DNA from 2 places in the Thiopseudomonas sp. SA1F2-1K genome. Region 2 is predicted to be linked to the other one. Evidence: riboswitches for the same ligand, from Rfam matches in the RefSeq annotation. Region 2 holds a riboswitch; the other holds the start of a gene.
What was found. Region 2 has a riboswitch for cobalamin ahead of AC2T15_RS07805 (cobalamin-binding protein). Riboswitches for the same ligand answer to the same signal wherever they lie in the genome.
Positions count from the first base shown of each region.

Region 1: it holds a riboswitch for cobalamin, as region 2 does, so the genes downstream of both, AC2T15_RS03020 (TonB-dependent receptor domain-containing protein) here and AC2T15_RS07805 (cobalamin-binding protein) in region 2, are expected to answer to the same signal.

Region 1 covers NZ_CM172014.1:637,210-644,079, forward strand. The annotation lists gene cobU (bifunctional adenosylcobinamide kinase/adenosylcobinamide-phosphate guanylyltransferase) at 1-180, shown strand, start outside; gene cobT (nicotinate-nucleotide--dimethylbenzimidazole phosphoribosyltransferase) at 195-1,298, shown strand; gene AC2T15_RS03005 (histidine phosphatase family protein) at 1,280-1,849, shown strand; gene AC2T15_RS03010 (adenosylcobinamide-GDP ribazoletransferase) at 1,842-2,582, shown strand; gene AC2T15_RS03015 (hypothetical protein) at 2,699-2,905, opposite strand; cobalamin riboswitch at 3,107-3,298, shown strand; gene AC2T15_RS03020 (TonB-dependent receptor domain-containing protein) at 3,396-5,261, shown strand; gene AC2T15_RS03025 (LabA-like NYN domain-containing protein) at 5,331-5,810, opposite strand; gene AC2T15_RS03030 (SPOR domain-containing protein) at 5,908-6,612, opposite strand; gene argS (arginine--tRNA ligase) at 6,616-6,870, opposite strand, start outside.
Region 2 covers NZ_CM172014.1:1,594,110-1,600,979, reverse strand. The annotation lists gene AC2T15_RS07815 (ABC transporter ATP-binding protein) at 1-36, opposite strand, end outside; gene AC2T15_RS07810 (FecCD family ABC transporter permease) at 36-995, opposite strand; gene AC2T15_RS07805 (cobalamin-binding protein) at 999-1,925, opposite strand; cobalamin riboswitch at 2,056-2,199, opposite strand; gene cobD (threonine-phosphate decarboxylase CobD) at 2,228-3,247, opposite strand; gene cbiB (adenosylcobinamide-phosphate synthase CbiB) at 3,249-4,196, opposite strand; gene AC2T15_RS07790 (hypothetical protein) at 4,414-4,773, shown strand; gene AC2T15_RS07785 (GNAT family N-acetyltransferase) at 4,821-5,282, shown strand; gene AC2T15_RS07780 (NAD(P)-binding domain-containing protein) at 5,386-6,768, shown strand; gene AC2T15_RS07775 (carboxymuconolactone decarboxylase family protein) at 6,857-6,870, opposite strand, start outside.

The sequences.
Region 1 (6,870 bases), 960 kb from region 2:
CCGGGGCAATTAATTTTAGTCAGTAACGAGACAGGATTAGGAATAGTGCCGCTAGGAGAGTTATCACGGCGTTATGTAGATCAAGCCGGTTGGATGCATCAGCGCTTAGCTCAGTTAAGTCAGCGGGTGATCTTTACCGTGGCAGGGCTGCCCCATGTCTTAAAAGGAGCAGCGTGGTGAGTCAGCAGTTTTTTATCAACGAATTTTTAGCTAGTTATCGTCCTCAACCGCTATCAGTGGCGGCTGAGGCGGCAGCTAAGGCACATAATCAGCAGTTAACTAAACCCCAAGGTGCTCTAGGTCAGTTAGAAGCCATAGTGCTGACGTTAGCTAAGCAACAAAATACGGCCAAGCCGGCAATCAAGCAGCCATGGATTAGTATCTTTGCTGCCGACCATGGGGTGGTGGTTGAAGGTATTTCAGCCTACCCACAAAGTGTGACGCGGCAGATGTTAGTTAACTTTGTGCAGGGCGGAGCGGCGATTAGTGTCTTAGCTCGTCAGCAGCAAGCACAGCTAGAAGTGATTGACTGCGGTATGGTGGAGTCAGAGCCGGCTTTATCGGGTGTGCTGCATCAGCCAATTGCTCAGGGTACGGCCAACTTATTACAGCAAGCAGCGATGACTTCAGCGCAGTGTCAGCAAGCACTGACGATTGGTCGACAAGCAGTGTTACGAGCACAAGCCAGTGGGGCTGATTTATTGATTTCTGGGGAAATGGGCATTGGTAATACCACCAGTGCAGCGGCCTTAGCGGTTGCGGCTTTAGATTTACCAGCCGTGCAACTAGTTGGAGCCGGCACCGGCTTAGATGCCGCAGGCGTACAACATAAACAAGGGGTTATTGAGCAAGCCATTGCGCGAGCGATTTCACAGCGGCCCAGCAGCGCTGCAGAGCAGGCGGAATATTGGCTTACCCAAGTTGGTGGTTTTGAAATTGCGGCGATGACTGGCGCTTATCTGGCCTGCGCTGAGCTGGGGATCAGTGCGTTAGTTGATGGATTTATCAGCAGTGTTGCCGCGCTGTACGCGGTACGTATTAGTCCGGCGGCTAGAGAGTGGATGCTCTTTAGCCATCAGAGTGCTGAGCCCGGGCATCAATTGGTCTTGCAGGCATTACAGGCTAAACCTTTGCTGCAGCTAGGCATGCGTTTGGGAGAGGCTAGTGGCGCCGCTGTGGCGTTAGGTTTATTACGAACTGCTTGCTTGCTCCACGGTGAGATGGCCACTTTTAGTCAGGCGGCGGTTGATCAGCAATTAGCCGCAAGCGATGGTGCAGTATGCAACTCAGTCTCTTAAGGCATGGCGCTACCGAGCTAAGTGGCGCCTTTCGCGGCAGTTTAGATGATCCGCTGACGGCCCAAGGTTGGCAGCAAATGTGGCAGGGCGTACAGGGATTAAGCGGTATTGAGCAGTTGGTCAGTTCACCTTTGCAGCGCTGCCGCTTATTTGCTGAAGAGCTAGCCTCCCAGCAACTGCTGCCCTTAACGCTAGATGCTAACTGGCAAGAGCTGCACTTTGGTGACTGGGAAGGTAAAACTGCAGCTGAGTTAATACAAACAGCAGAAGCTGATTTGACCCAGTTTTGGCAGGACCCACTGCACTTTACGCCGCCTAATGCAGAGCCGTTAACTGCATTTATCCAGCGTATAGAAGCTGCTTTAGCCCAATTACAAGCAGCTTGTAAGGGCAAACATGTGTTGTTGATTAGCCATGGTGGCGTGATGCGCTATTTATTACTAAAAGCCCGTGGCTTACCACTTAGCCACTTGCTGCAAATTGAGGTGCCCCATGGCAGCTTATTTACGATTGATTACAGGCATTCGTTAGATGGAGCGGAACATGTTTAGATTTAAAATTGCGCTGCAGTTTTTAACCCGCTTTCCAGTGCAGTTATCGCGGATGCCAACCGATCAAGAAATTGCTAACTCGCTGGTTTGGTACTCAGTGATTGGCGTGCTAATTGGCGGCTTAATGGCCATCACTGGCTATTTGTTAGCCGCACTGCCGGGATATATTACCGCCGCTTTAGTGTTGACCCTGTGGATTGTATTAACCGGAGCCTTGCACCTAGATGGTTTTGCCGACACGGTAGATGCTTGGGTAGGCGGGTATGGGGTACGTGAGCGTACTTTAGAATTAATGAAAGACCCAAACTGCGGCCCGATGGCAGTGGTGGGGGTATTTTTATTGTTGCTACTTAAATACGTTTGCTTAATTTATTTGCTCGAGCGTCAGGCCTATCAATGGTTGATTTTAGTGCCTTGGATTGCGCGTTTAATGGTGGCGTTATTGTTTGTGAGTACCAATTACATTCGCCCCCAAGGGTTAGGCGCAGCGCTGGCCAGTTTTCAACTAACGATTAAACGCGTGCTGTTTTTTGCCCTGCAGTTTTTGCTGATGGCGTGGTTTTTAGGGCCTACTACCTTAGGTATTACCCTAGTGGGATTAGCGGTATTATTTGCCTGGCGAACGGCGATGGTAAAGGCGTTGGGCGGTATTACTGGAGATGTAGTAGGAGCGCAAATTGAAATTATTGAAGTGGCCGCTTTATTTTTTTTAGTGATTAGTTGCGTCATGTAGCCGATTTAACCCTCAGCAATAAAAACGCGTGCACTGCCTTTTAAAAAAGGGTGGGCACGCGTTTTAGTTTAAATACTTAGTGTGCAGTGATAAACACTGACTTAAAGTGTTGTGGGCTACTTGCTGGGTTTGCTTGGTGGCTTGCGGTTGGCTGCAGTAGAACGACGAAAATAGCTGATATTTTGCTGGCCGCTTTTTCCGGTAGGTACTTTTTCAACTTTGCCGCCTTTCTTTAAAAAGGCTGCCATTTTCTTGGCTAAATCATCGCTACTTACTTCAACTTCTTCAGACTTCGTTTTAGCATTTCCACGAGTGTTGCTCATGACGATCCCTCCAGTGAAGACTCAGATGAAGCCGCCATTATAGCAAAAATCTATTTTTAATTCAAAAAATGATAGATTTCATATATTAAAGATGCTAGGCCTTTAGCATAAAGGGTTATTAATTAAGCAAAAACAGAGCCGGAGTGGCTAAAAAATCATCAGCATTCTTGACCTTCAGTCGGCCGCGGCTTATCGTGCGCGCAGAATTTTTGTTTACAAGGTGAAGATCGACTCGTTGCGATCTTCTTAAAAGGGAAGTGAAGCCCAAACTCACGCTGCCCCCGCAACGGTAAATAACTCTAAGGCGCCTCAAAACCACTGGCTGATGCATAGCTGGGAAGGGAGGACACCGCCTGTTATAGCCCGGAGACCTGCCTTGTAGCCGTTGATAGATGTTGCGGAGGGCGACATCGTCATAAGTAGCTGGGCCTGGCCTGGCTATTTGTGTTTTTTTGCCCTCCTCAAAAAGTCACTTTTGAGGACCTGTTACATGAAACGCTCTCGCTTGGCACTTGCCATTGCCGCCTTACCTTTAGTTGCTGCTGCCGAATCTTCGCTGGATTATGAGCAGGCGCTTAAACTCCCCAACACTGTGGTTACTGCTAGCCGCACGGCTCAAGACAGTAAAGAAACCACCGCTGCCGTCACCGTATTTACCCGCGATGATATCGAACGCCTACAGCCGGTTAACGTCGCAGATTTACTAAGCCGAGTGCCTGGGGTGCAGGTGCAGCAAAGCGGTGGTCGGGGAAGTTCGACCAATATTATGATTCGAGGCACCAGTAACGCCCAAAGTTTAGTGTTAGTGGACGGGGTGCGGGTAGGCTCAGCCTCGGCAGGTGGCGCAAGTTTGCAGCACCTTAACCTTGAACAAATTGAGCGCATCGAGGTACTGCGCGGTGCTCGCTCGGCAGTGTATGGTTCAGACGCAATTGGTGGGGTGATTCAAATCTTTACCCGCCGTGGTAGCGAAGGGCTACAAGGCCGAGTACGGGTAGCAGCCGGTAATAAAGGGTTGTGGGAGCGAAGCTTGGGCTTATCCGGCGGCGACCAACAAACGACCTTTAACCTAAGTGCTAGCTTAGATGAGATGAGTGGTTTTGATCGTACTCATAAGTCATTTGATTCTGATGCTGATCATGATGCGTACCGTAACAAAGCCTTTAGCTTTAGCTTGGCCCATGCCTTTACTGATCGGGTGAAAGCTGGGGTTAACTTCTTAGAGCAGCGGGGTAAGGCAGAGTATGACAGTACGTATATGGATTCATCTGAGCCGTATGACAAGTTTACAGTGAGTTCAGTCTCGACTTATCTTGATGTGCAAGCTACTGATCAGTGGAATACAAAGCTAACCTTGGGTCACAGTGAAGATAAGTCTAGTAACTACGATAAGTTGTTTGCAGGCGAGGATGACTTTAATACGTACCGAGACTCTGCTACCTGGTTAAATACATTGACGTTGACAGAACAGCACAGCTTATTATTTGGAGCTGATTACCTCAAAGATAAGTTACGGAGTACAGGGGACTTTACTAAAACCTCGCGCTGGAATCAGGCTGCCTTTATACAGCACAATTTCCGAGGTGAGCTATTCAGTACCGAGCTAGGTTTACGTCACGATAAAAACCAGCAATTTGGCAATAAAAATACTTGGGATGCTGCTTTTACTTTGCCTTTCAATCAGGATCATTCTATAACGCTGTCGTATGCTGAAGGCTTTAGAGCACCTACCTTTAATAATCTATATGGTCCTGTAGGCTGGGGGAGTAACCCAGATTTAAAAGCAGAAAAATCGAAAGGTTATGAGCTGCAGCTACATAGCCAGTTGGCAGAAAATCTACGTTTAGAGGCTTCACTGTACCGTATAAATATTAAAGACATGATTGCAAGTGTGGGTGTTTACCCTAACTCTAAAATGGAAAACGTTGATAAAGCCCGCATCAATGGCTTTGAAGCGTCTTTGCTGCATAAAATTTATGATTTAGATGGCTCATTAAATATCAGCATTATTGACCCCCGTGATCGTAAATCAGGTAAGCAGCTAGGTCGTCTTGCTAAGCGTACGCTGAGTTATGATTTAGATAAACAGTTAGGTGCTTTTGGCGTGGGTGCTACTTGGAAACTAGCAAGTAATAGTACGGACTCATACACTAAAGATAATATTGCAGGTTACGGTACGCTAGATTTGCGGGGCAGCTGGCAAGCCAATGATGAGCTGGGTTTTGATCTGCGTTTAGGCAATATCTTTGATAAAGGTTATACCCGTGCTCAGTATAGCTATCAAGGTAGTAACTATGGCTACCGCGAAGATCCCTTTACCATTCGCTTAGGTTTAACCTGGACACCTAACTTGTAATAGTTCGCTAAGTAAAAAATGGCAGCCCATAAGCTGCCATTTTTTATGCCTAGAATTTGTCGAGCTGGATTAACGGGGCAGTAATAACGACTGATCAATCGCAATAAAACTATCGGCAGCACGCACTAAGGATAATGCGGTCAGCGGCGGCACACCATAAACCACGGTCTGGGTTTGGTGGCGTTGTTTGAGTTTTTCTAGCAGTAAATCAAAATCGCCATCGCCGGAAGCCAATACCAGAGTGTCAGCTAAGGGCGCGTACTCTAGCGCATCTAAGGTGATGCCCACATCCCAGTCGGCTTTAGCGCTGCCATCGGCGCGTTTAACAAAGGGTTTGAGTTTTACCTCAAAACCAATGGCCCGCAAAATATTTTGAAACTGCCGCTGTTTTTCATTGCCGCGTTCGGTGGCATAGGCAATGGCTTTAACCACTTGGCGATTAGCCGTTACCTGTTGCCAAAACTGGTTGTAATCAAAACTGGCTTGATAGGCTTGGCGGGTGGTGTAGTAGATATTTTGCACATCCACCAAAATGACCACTTTTTCCATGCTAAAGATCCTTAAGTAAGCCGCCAGCAACTAGGGGCAGTGGGTTGAGTGCGGCAGGTAAATAAAAAAGCCCGCGGTGAGGCGGGCTTGGTGAGGGCTAGCCCCCTTTGCGCTGCTGTAACAGTAAGCTATTAAAACCACTGGCAGATAAGGTTTTTTGTGCTGCTTTCACTTGATCTTGGCTGGCGTAAGGACCAACTAACACACGGTGCCAAGTTTTATCGGCAACGACCCCTTGTTCAATGCGCACACTTTGGCCGGTCATTAGAATTTGTGCGCGAACACTATCGGCTTTATCGCGGGTAGGGAAGGAGCCTGCTTGTAAGTAGTACAGCGTGGTCGGTTCTGGCTTAGGTTTGGCCGGTGGTGGCGGTGGAGTTTTACCCTCTAAAATCGCCAAGGCTCTTGCAGCATCGGCTTTGCGTGCCTCTTCACGGGCTTGCTCTTGCTTGGCGGCTTCTTCCGCTTTAGTCGGCGCCGGTGGTGCTTTTTCTGGTAAGGCTTCGGCCGGCACAATCACTTCTGACTCAGACAGCAACGTATAAAACTCAAACTTAGGCTTGGTTGTGTCTGGGCTCGGAGCATCTGTTTTGGGCGTAGCAGGTTGAGTTGTGCCTGCGGTTTCATCCGTTGGGCGCTGAATTGCCTCATCACCCGGTTTAAGATTGCTCAGCAAGTTGATCAAAAACATAATCATGCCGCCTAAGGCAATCCAAATAATCGGCGACACAGGTTTTTTCACCGGGGTGGCCGCAGAGCGACTGGCTCCTCTGCGGGCGGTAGTTTTTTTACGGGCAGCCATTGCTTACATACGCTCCAAAGTATTTAAACCGAGTAATTCAAGTCCTTGTTTTAAAGTACGTCCGGTTAAGGCCGCTAGTCGTAGACGACTGTGCTGAGTACTTTCTTGCTCGGCGGTTAAGATGGGACAATTTTCGTAGAAACTTGAGAATTGTCCAGCTAAATCGTACAGGTAGGTGCACAAGGTATGAGGAGTGCCTTTATCGGCAACTTGCTGCAGTACCTCGGCAAAACGCGCCAGACTGCTGGCCAAACTTAG
Region 2 (6,870 bases):
ATCTAGCTGTAGCTCAACGCAGGCTAAAGCACTCATTAACGACTCCGGTGCAAGAGATACAAAAAAGTCGGCACGCCCAGTAAGGCAGTAATAACGCCGACCGGTAATTGCTCGGGGGCAATCACGGTGCGCGCCAAGGTATCGGCCAGGACTAATAGGCTGCCGCCAGCAAGGGCGCTGGCTGGTAAAATTAAGCGCTGGTCATTGCCCAACACTAAACGCAGCATATGCGGCACGATCAGTCCGACAAAACCAATGCTGCCAGCGGTGGTCACGGCGGTGGCGGTGAGTAGGCTGGCGATGAGATAAATACTCCATTCCAAGGGGCGAACGGCTACGCCTAAGGCGGCGGCTTGTAAGGGACCGCGTGCCAACACATTAAGATTGCGTGCTAGCGGTAAAATCAGCAGGCTGGCCACTGCCAGTACGCCTAAGGCCGGCCAAGGGGAGCGCGCATAAGAGACATCGCCCATTAACCAATACAGCATGCCGGGTAATTTGTAGGAGGGGGTCAAGGCTAAGATCAGGGTAATCACTGCTCCCCAGCCGGCGGCCACCACCACCCCGGTCAGCAGCAAGCGCGAGGCGGTCCAACTGCCGCTACCTTGGGCAAGGCCAAACACCAATAACATCGCTAGCATCGCACCAGTAAAAGCCAGGCCTGAAATTAAGACTGCGCCTAGTCCAGCCAGCATAGCCAATAATGCACCAACCGCAGCGCCACCAGATAAGCCCAGTACATAAGGATCGGCTAAGGGATTACGCAGTAAAATTTGCATTAACGCCCCGGCCACGGCCAATAAGCCTCCGGTGGCAAACGCCGCGAGGGCACGAGGCAGACGTAACTCCCAGAGCAAGGTCTGATGCAGTGGATTACCTTGCCCTTGTAACGCTAGCCATAACGCATCTGGATTAATAGTCACGCTGCCAATGGCGAGGGCTAAACCGAGGGCAAGCAGGGCAAGGCAGCCCAGTACTAAAAGCGTGCGTAGCATCGGCTAGTGTCCCTTGGCTGAGTGGGTGGGAGCATGGGTTTTGCTACGCACCTGATCTAATTGCTGACAAATATCGCGGGCTGCCTCTAACAAGCGGGGAGTGGGGCGAGAAATTGGCGAGGCCGGGGTATATAACAGATTATGCTCAGCAACCGCGCGTAGTTTAGGGTAGCGCTGCCAATGATCCAGTTGGTTGGCCGGCAGTTGCTCAACGGCGCCGGTAATAATCACCTGTGGGTTTTTCTCCAGCACTGCTTCTGGACTAATGCGTGGCACTAGGCGCGGCTGATCGGCAAATAGATTCTCACCGCCACAGAGCTTTAATACCTTGCCAATTAGGTGCTGATTATTGATGGTCATTAAGGGCGTTTCCCAGACTTGATAAAACACACTAACCGGCGTAGCTGCTTGATACTGCTCTGCTAGTTGCTGCATGGCTTGGCGAAAGCGCTCGGCTTCAGCAAAACCTGCGGGTTCGGTCCCAGCTAATACCGACAGGCGTTCAATGGCGCTGGACACCCCTTCAAAGGTACGCGGCTCAATACTAAAAATAGGTAGGCCCAGAGCTTGCAGGCGACTGATTTGCGCCGGCGGGTTACCGCTTACCCAGGTGATAATTAAATCAGGCTGTAGGGCTAGCAAGGCTTCAAGATCAATCCGCGTATGATTGCCAACCAACGGCAGTTTTTGTGCGGCTGGCGGATAGTCGCTGTGATTAACGCCAGCAATTACCGAGTCGCCTGCACCCGCAGCAAACATTAACTCGGTGGCGCCCGGAGAGAGGGTGGCTATGCGTTGGGCAGGAGCAGTTAAACACAGCGTTTGCTGGGCATCGTCGGTTACGCAACGCTCAGCCGCGATCACCAGCAGCGAATTTGAGCCAAACAGACTCAGCAAACAACAGCGAAACAGTAAAGACAGCCAGCGCATAGGAACTCCGCAGTATGGGGCAGCAAGGTAGCTGCATCACTGCGCAGGTTAAGACGGGCGGCAGGGGCTGGTTGGCCAGTAGCAAACTGGCTGCTAAACGCAGGCGTGCCACCGCGACTGCCCACCGCAGCGTTTGGTGTGTTAACAGGCCGGTCTCCGGACTACTAAAGCGAGGCTTAGTTACCGTTGCGGGGGCAGTGCTGGATTTGCACCAGCTTCCCAGTTTCATTGCCCAACACCGAATTTAGGCAACACCTGAAAACCTGGCGCAGGCTAACAAGGGCACTGGCGAGGGTCAATCGTTAATTTGCTGAGTAGTCGGCCAGCGCCTTGGCTAAGCGCTGCCAGTCCGAGGTAGTTGCAGGCAGACCAAAGCGGACTAACTGCTGCTGACCAAACTGTCGCACTAAAACCCCTTGGGCAGCCAAGGCATCGGCTAAGTGCTGTGGTTGTGGGCAGTGAATGGTTTGAAATAGCGCGCAGCCCCCGAGTACGGAATGGCCATGTTGTTGCAGTAACTGCCGTAAGCGCTGGCTGTCTTTAGCAAGGAGTTGGCGCATCTGCTGTTGCCAGCGCTGATCAGACAAGGCGCGCGCCATTAAATAACGGCTGGGGCCGCTGAGCGTCCAAGGGCCGAGCAGTGAAGGCAGTTCGGCTAAAATAGCTGGGTCACCGACAATGGCACCAGCGCGCACGCCAGCAAGCCCATAAAATTTACCTAGCGAGCGTAAAATCAGCAGTCCCGTAGCATCAGCCTGTGGGCATAGGCTGTGTTCGGGCGTGGCATCGATAAACGCCTCATCGACAATCAGCCAGCCATTGCGTTGTTGTAAGCATTGTAACCAGTGTAATAAACGCTGGGTGGGTACGCGTTGTCCGGTTGGGTTATTGGGATTAATCCAAATTAAGACATCCAGTTGCTCAAGCCAGGTCGTCTCCTCTGCCGCCTCTGCGCTAAACAGCGCATTATCTAGCCACACAATTGTGTGGCCGGCTTGTTGCCATTGCCAGGCATGTTCTTGATAGCCGATGCGCGGTACGCCTACTCGGCAGCGGGGCCGCAGGCGGGGTAAATTCATGATGGCTGCCTGACTACCCGCTAAGAGTTCACAGCCTGCTGCTTGCGGTAGCTGCAGCTGCTGGCGCACCAGCGCTGCGAGTCCATCATCGGCTTCAGGTAAACGCTGCCAGATTGCGCCAGGAATCTTAGGGACTGGCCAACCATGGGGATTAATTCCAGTGGAAAGATCCAGCCAGTGTTCGCGGGCAATGCCCCAGCGTGTAGCTGCAGCATTGAGGCTGCCGCCGTGTTTGAGCAACATCTTAGCTCCCTCCCAGTGTACTCAGCAGGCATAGGCCAGCAAGGACTGCCAGCCACAGCCAAGTGCCGCGCCGGATCAAGGTAATGGCCGCATAAATGCTGGCCGCGCTGGCTGGCTGTTGAGTGCCTAACCATGGGCGCTGCTTGATGCCTCCGAAGTAAGGGGCTGGACCGCCTAGCCGAACTTGCAGCGCTCCCGCACCGCTGGCCATGACCGGGCCAGCATTTGGACTATCCCACTGTTTGGCTTGTTGTTGCCAGCAGTGCCAAGCGCTGCGCCGCTGACCAAGCAGGCAATAGGTGAGGGCCGTTAGGCGAGCCGGGAGCCAGCCAAGTAGATCATCAAGGCGTGCTGCGCAGCGGCCAAAGTATAAAAAGCGTGGCGTACGGTAACCCCACATCGCATCTAGGGTGTTGACTAGGCGGTGCAGCACCACTCCAGGCGCCCCAGCGACAATAAACCAAAACAAGCTAGCAAAGACGGCATCGGCGCCATTTTCTAAGATTGACTCGGTGGCTGCGGCGGCCACTGCCGGTTGATCTAGCGCGCTGGTTTGACGACTGACAATACGGCTAACTTGCTGCTGGGCTTGGGCCAGATCATTATTTTGTAAAGGCACAGCAACGGCAAGGCCATGCTCACGCAAACTGCGTAAAGCAATAGCCAACCAAAGGATCAGCGAGTTGAGTGCCATTAGCCAGAACCCACTGAGCTGCGCACTTAGAAAAATTAATCCGGCCAGTACCGGTAAGGTGAGCAGGAGTAGCGCTATACCGCCGCGTATTAGACGCTGCTTGGCAGAGTAACGCTCAAGATTAAGGCGGGTCTCAAGGGCTTGTGCAAGGCGGCCAAAACCCACCAGCGGGTGCCACTTTTTCGGCTCGCCTAACAGTAGATCAAGCAGCAGCGCTATAGCGCAGGTGAGAAAAATCGCAAACACAGCGGCCACTATCCTAGTTCACTCAGTGGTAAAAGAGCTAAATCCTACCTGATTCGGCTGTTGTGCGCTGAAATAGATACGAAATCCCCATGTGCCTAACTGCTGTTGGATTCTTTTGGGTTGAATAATTTTATTATAAATCAAATGGTTAGTGGGTATCTTTGAACTAATACAGCGCTTGCCCCTCCATACAACTGGTGATTTAGAGAAACTAGGTGGGTAGTGAATGAACAAGCGTTGGATGGTAGGGTTAGGTATGGGCTTAGGTTTATTAAGTATGCAGGCCCAAGCAGAGTTAGTGGATACCTTAGGCGAACTTACCGGCTACCACATTGTTGAGCGTAAGCAAATTAAAGGCTGGGTAGATGCCGATGGCAGCCAAGACAGCGCCTTTAAAGGCTGTAAAAAAGGCCGCACCATCTTGTTTGAAGATGGCCAGAGCCTCACTTGCAGCAGCTATGGTTATTTATATGCTTATCGACCACAAGCAGTGATTTTGAGCCGAGAGCTAAAGCTAGATGATCAAACACTGCACAGTGAATACAAGATGGTGGTGGGTGATGAATTGTTTAGCATGCAGCGCTAAACCCAGCTAGGGTACACTGCGCGATTTTAGCCGAGCGAGCAGTTGTTATGTGCGCATTACCAATGGTTATCCTTTGTCCTGCCCAGCATTTACCGTTGGAGTTATTGCTGCTGGCCGACCCCGAGCCTAAGCAAATTCAGCGTTATTTACCCGCCTGCCAAGGCATTAGTTTGCAGCTAGAACAGCAACTGCTGGGGGCTGCCTTAGTTCAGCCCATGGGCGACAGTAAGTATGAAATCATGGCGATTGCTGTACAGCCTGAGGCTCAGCAGCAAGGTTATGGCAGTTTATTATTGCGCTGGCTGCTGGATTACTATCGCCAGCAAGGAGCACAGCAGCTCGCAGTGGCTACCGGTTGCTTTGGTTATCAGCTTGGCTTTTACCAGCGTCAGGGGTTTAGGGTTGAACAAATTAGAAAAAACTTTTTTCTTGAACACTATGCCGAGCCTGTGTTTGAGCAGGGCATCCAGCACTTTGATCAGCTGTATTTGGTCTGTCAATTGCAGTGAAACACAATAGCAAAAAGTGGTAAAGAAGCGGCTAATTTGCAGTAAAAACGTCAATTTTCGAAAAATGTTATAATCATCAGTTGATTAACTGATGGAGAAAGTTTTGACTAATAAAAAAATTGCAATTTTAGGTGCCGGTCCTAGTGGATTAGCTCAGTTACGTGCCTTTGAAGCGGCGCGTTTAGTCGGTGTAAAAAATCTTCCAGAAATTATCTGCTATGAAAAGCAAAACGATATTGGTGGCATGTGGAATTACACCTGGCGTACGGGGTTAGACCGTAATGGTGAGCCAGTGCATGGCAGTATGTATCGTTATCTGTGGTCAAATGGTCCCAAAGAATGTTTAGAGTTTGCTGACTATTCGTTTGAAGAACACTTTGGCGAGCCAATTCCTTCCTACCCACCGCGGGAAGTGTTGAAAGACTACATCATGGGGCGGATTAACCAACAAGAGATCCGTAAGTACATCCGTTTTGAGTGTCCTGTACGCTGGGTGACCTTTGATGAGGACACAAAAAAGTTTACCGTCACCGTGATGAACCATAAAACCGGCGAGCAAGAAACCGATGAGTTTGATTATGTGGTGGTAGCGACAGGGCATTTTTCAACCCCAAATATGCCGTACTTTGAAGGTTTAGAAGAGTTTACTGGGCGGGTGATGCATGCCCATGATTTTCGTGACGCCTTAGAGTTTAAAGGCCAAGATATTCTATTGGTCGGTGGCAGTTTTTCTGCCGAAGATATTGGTACTCAGTGCTATAAATACGGCGCTAACTCGATCACCATTAGTTATCGCAGCAAGCCACTGGGTTATGCGTGGCCAGAATCAATTAAAGAAGTACCGCTAATTACACGCTTTGAAGATGATATTGCCTACTTTGCAGATGGAACCAGCCAGCGCTTTGATGCAGTGATTATGTGCACGGGCTATATGTTTCATTTCCCGTTTTTGCCGGATGAGTTACGCTTACAAACCCATAACTGTTTGTATCCTGCTAACTTATATAAGGGTATTTTCTGGCAGCCCAATCCCCAGCTAATTTATCTGGGTATGCAGGATCAATACTTCACCTTTAATATGTTTGACGCCCAAGCGTGGTATGCGCGCGATGTAATGCTAGGTAAGTTGCCTTTACCAGCGCTTGCTGAGCGTGAAGCAGACGAGCAAAAGTGGCTAGCGGAGTTTGAGCAGTTACAAAATGCCGATCAAGAAATTGATTTTCAGGCTAAATACATTCGTGATCTGACGCAACCTACTGATTATCCAGAATTTGCGGTAGAAAAGCAGGCCGAGATTTTTAAACAGTGGCAGCAGGATAAAAAGCACAACATTATGGGCTTTCGTGAAAAATCCTATCGCTCAACTTTAACCAATACCTTAGCCCCAGAGCTACCACAGCCGTGGCTAGAGATTTTGGATGACTCCCTAGAGCATTTTTTAAATCTGACCCTAACTAAGCCGCAAAAGCGTGCCAGTAATGGCTAAAGATAAAATAATAGTCTGATTTCACTTAGCTAAAATAAAGCCCCAATAGCGATCCGCTGTTGGGGCTTTTTTGTGTAGTGTTAAAAACTTACTTGGCTGCAG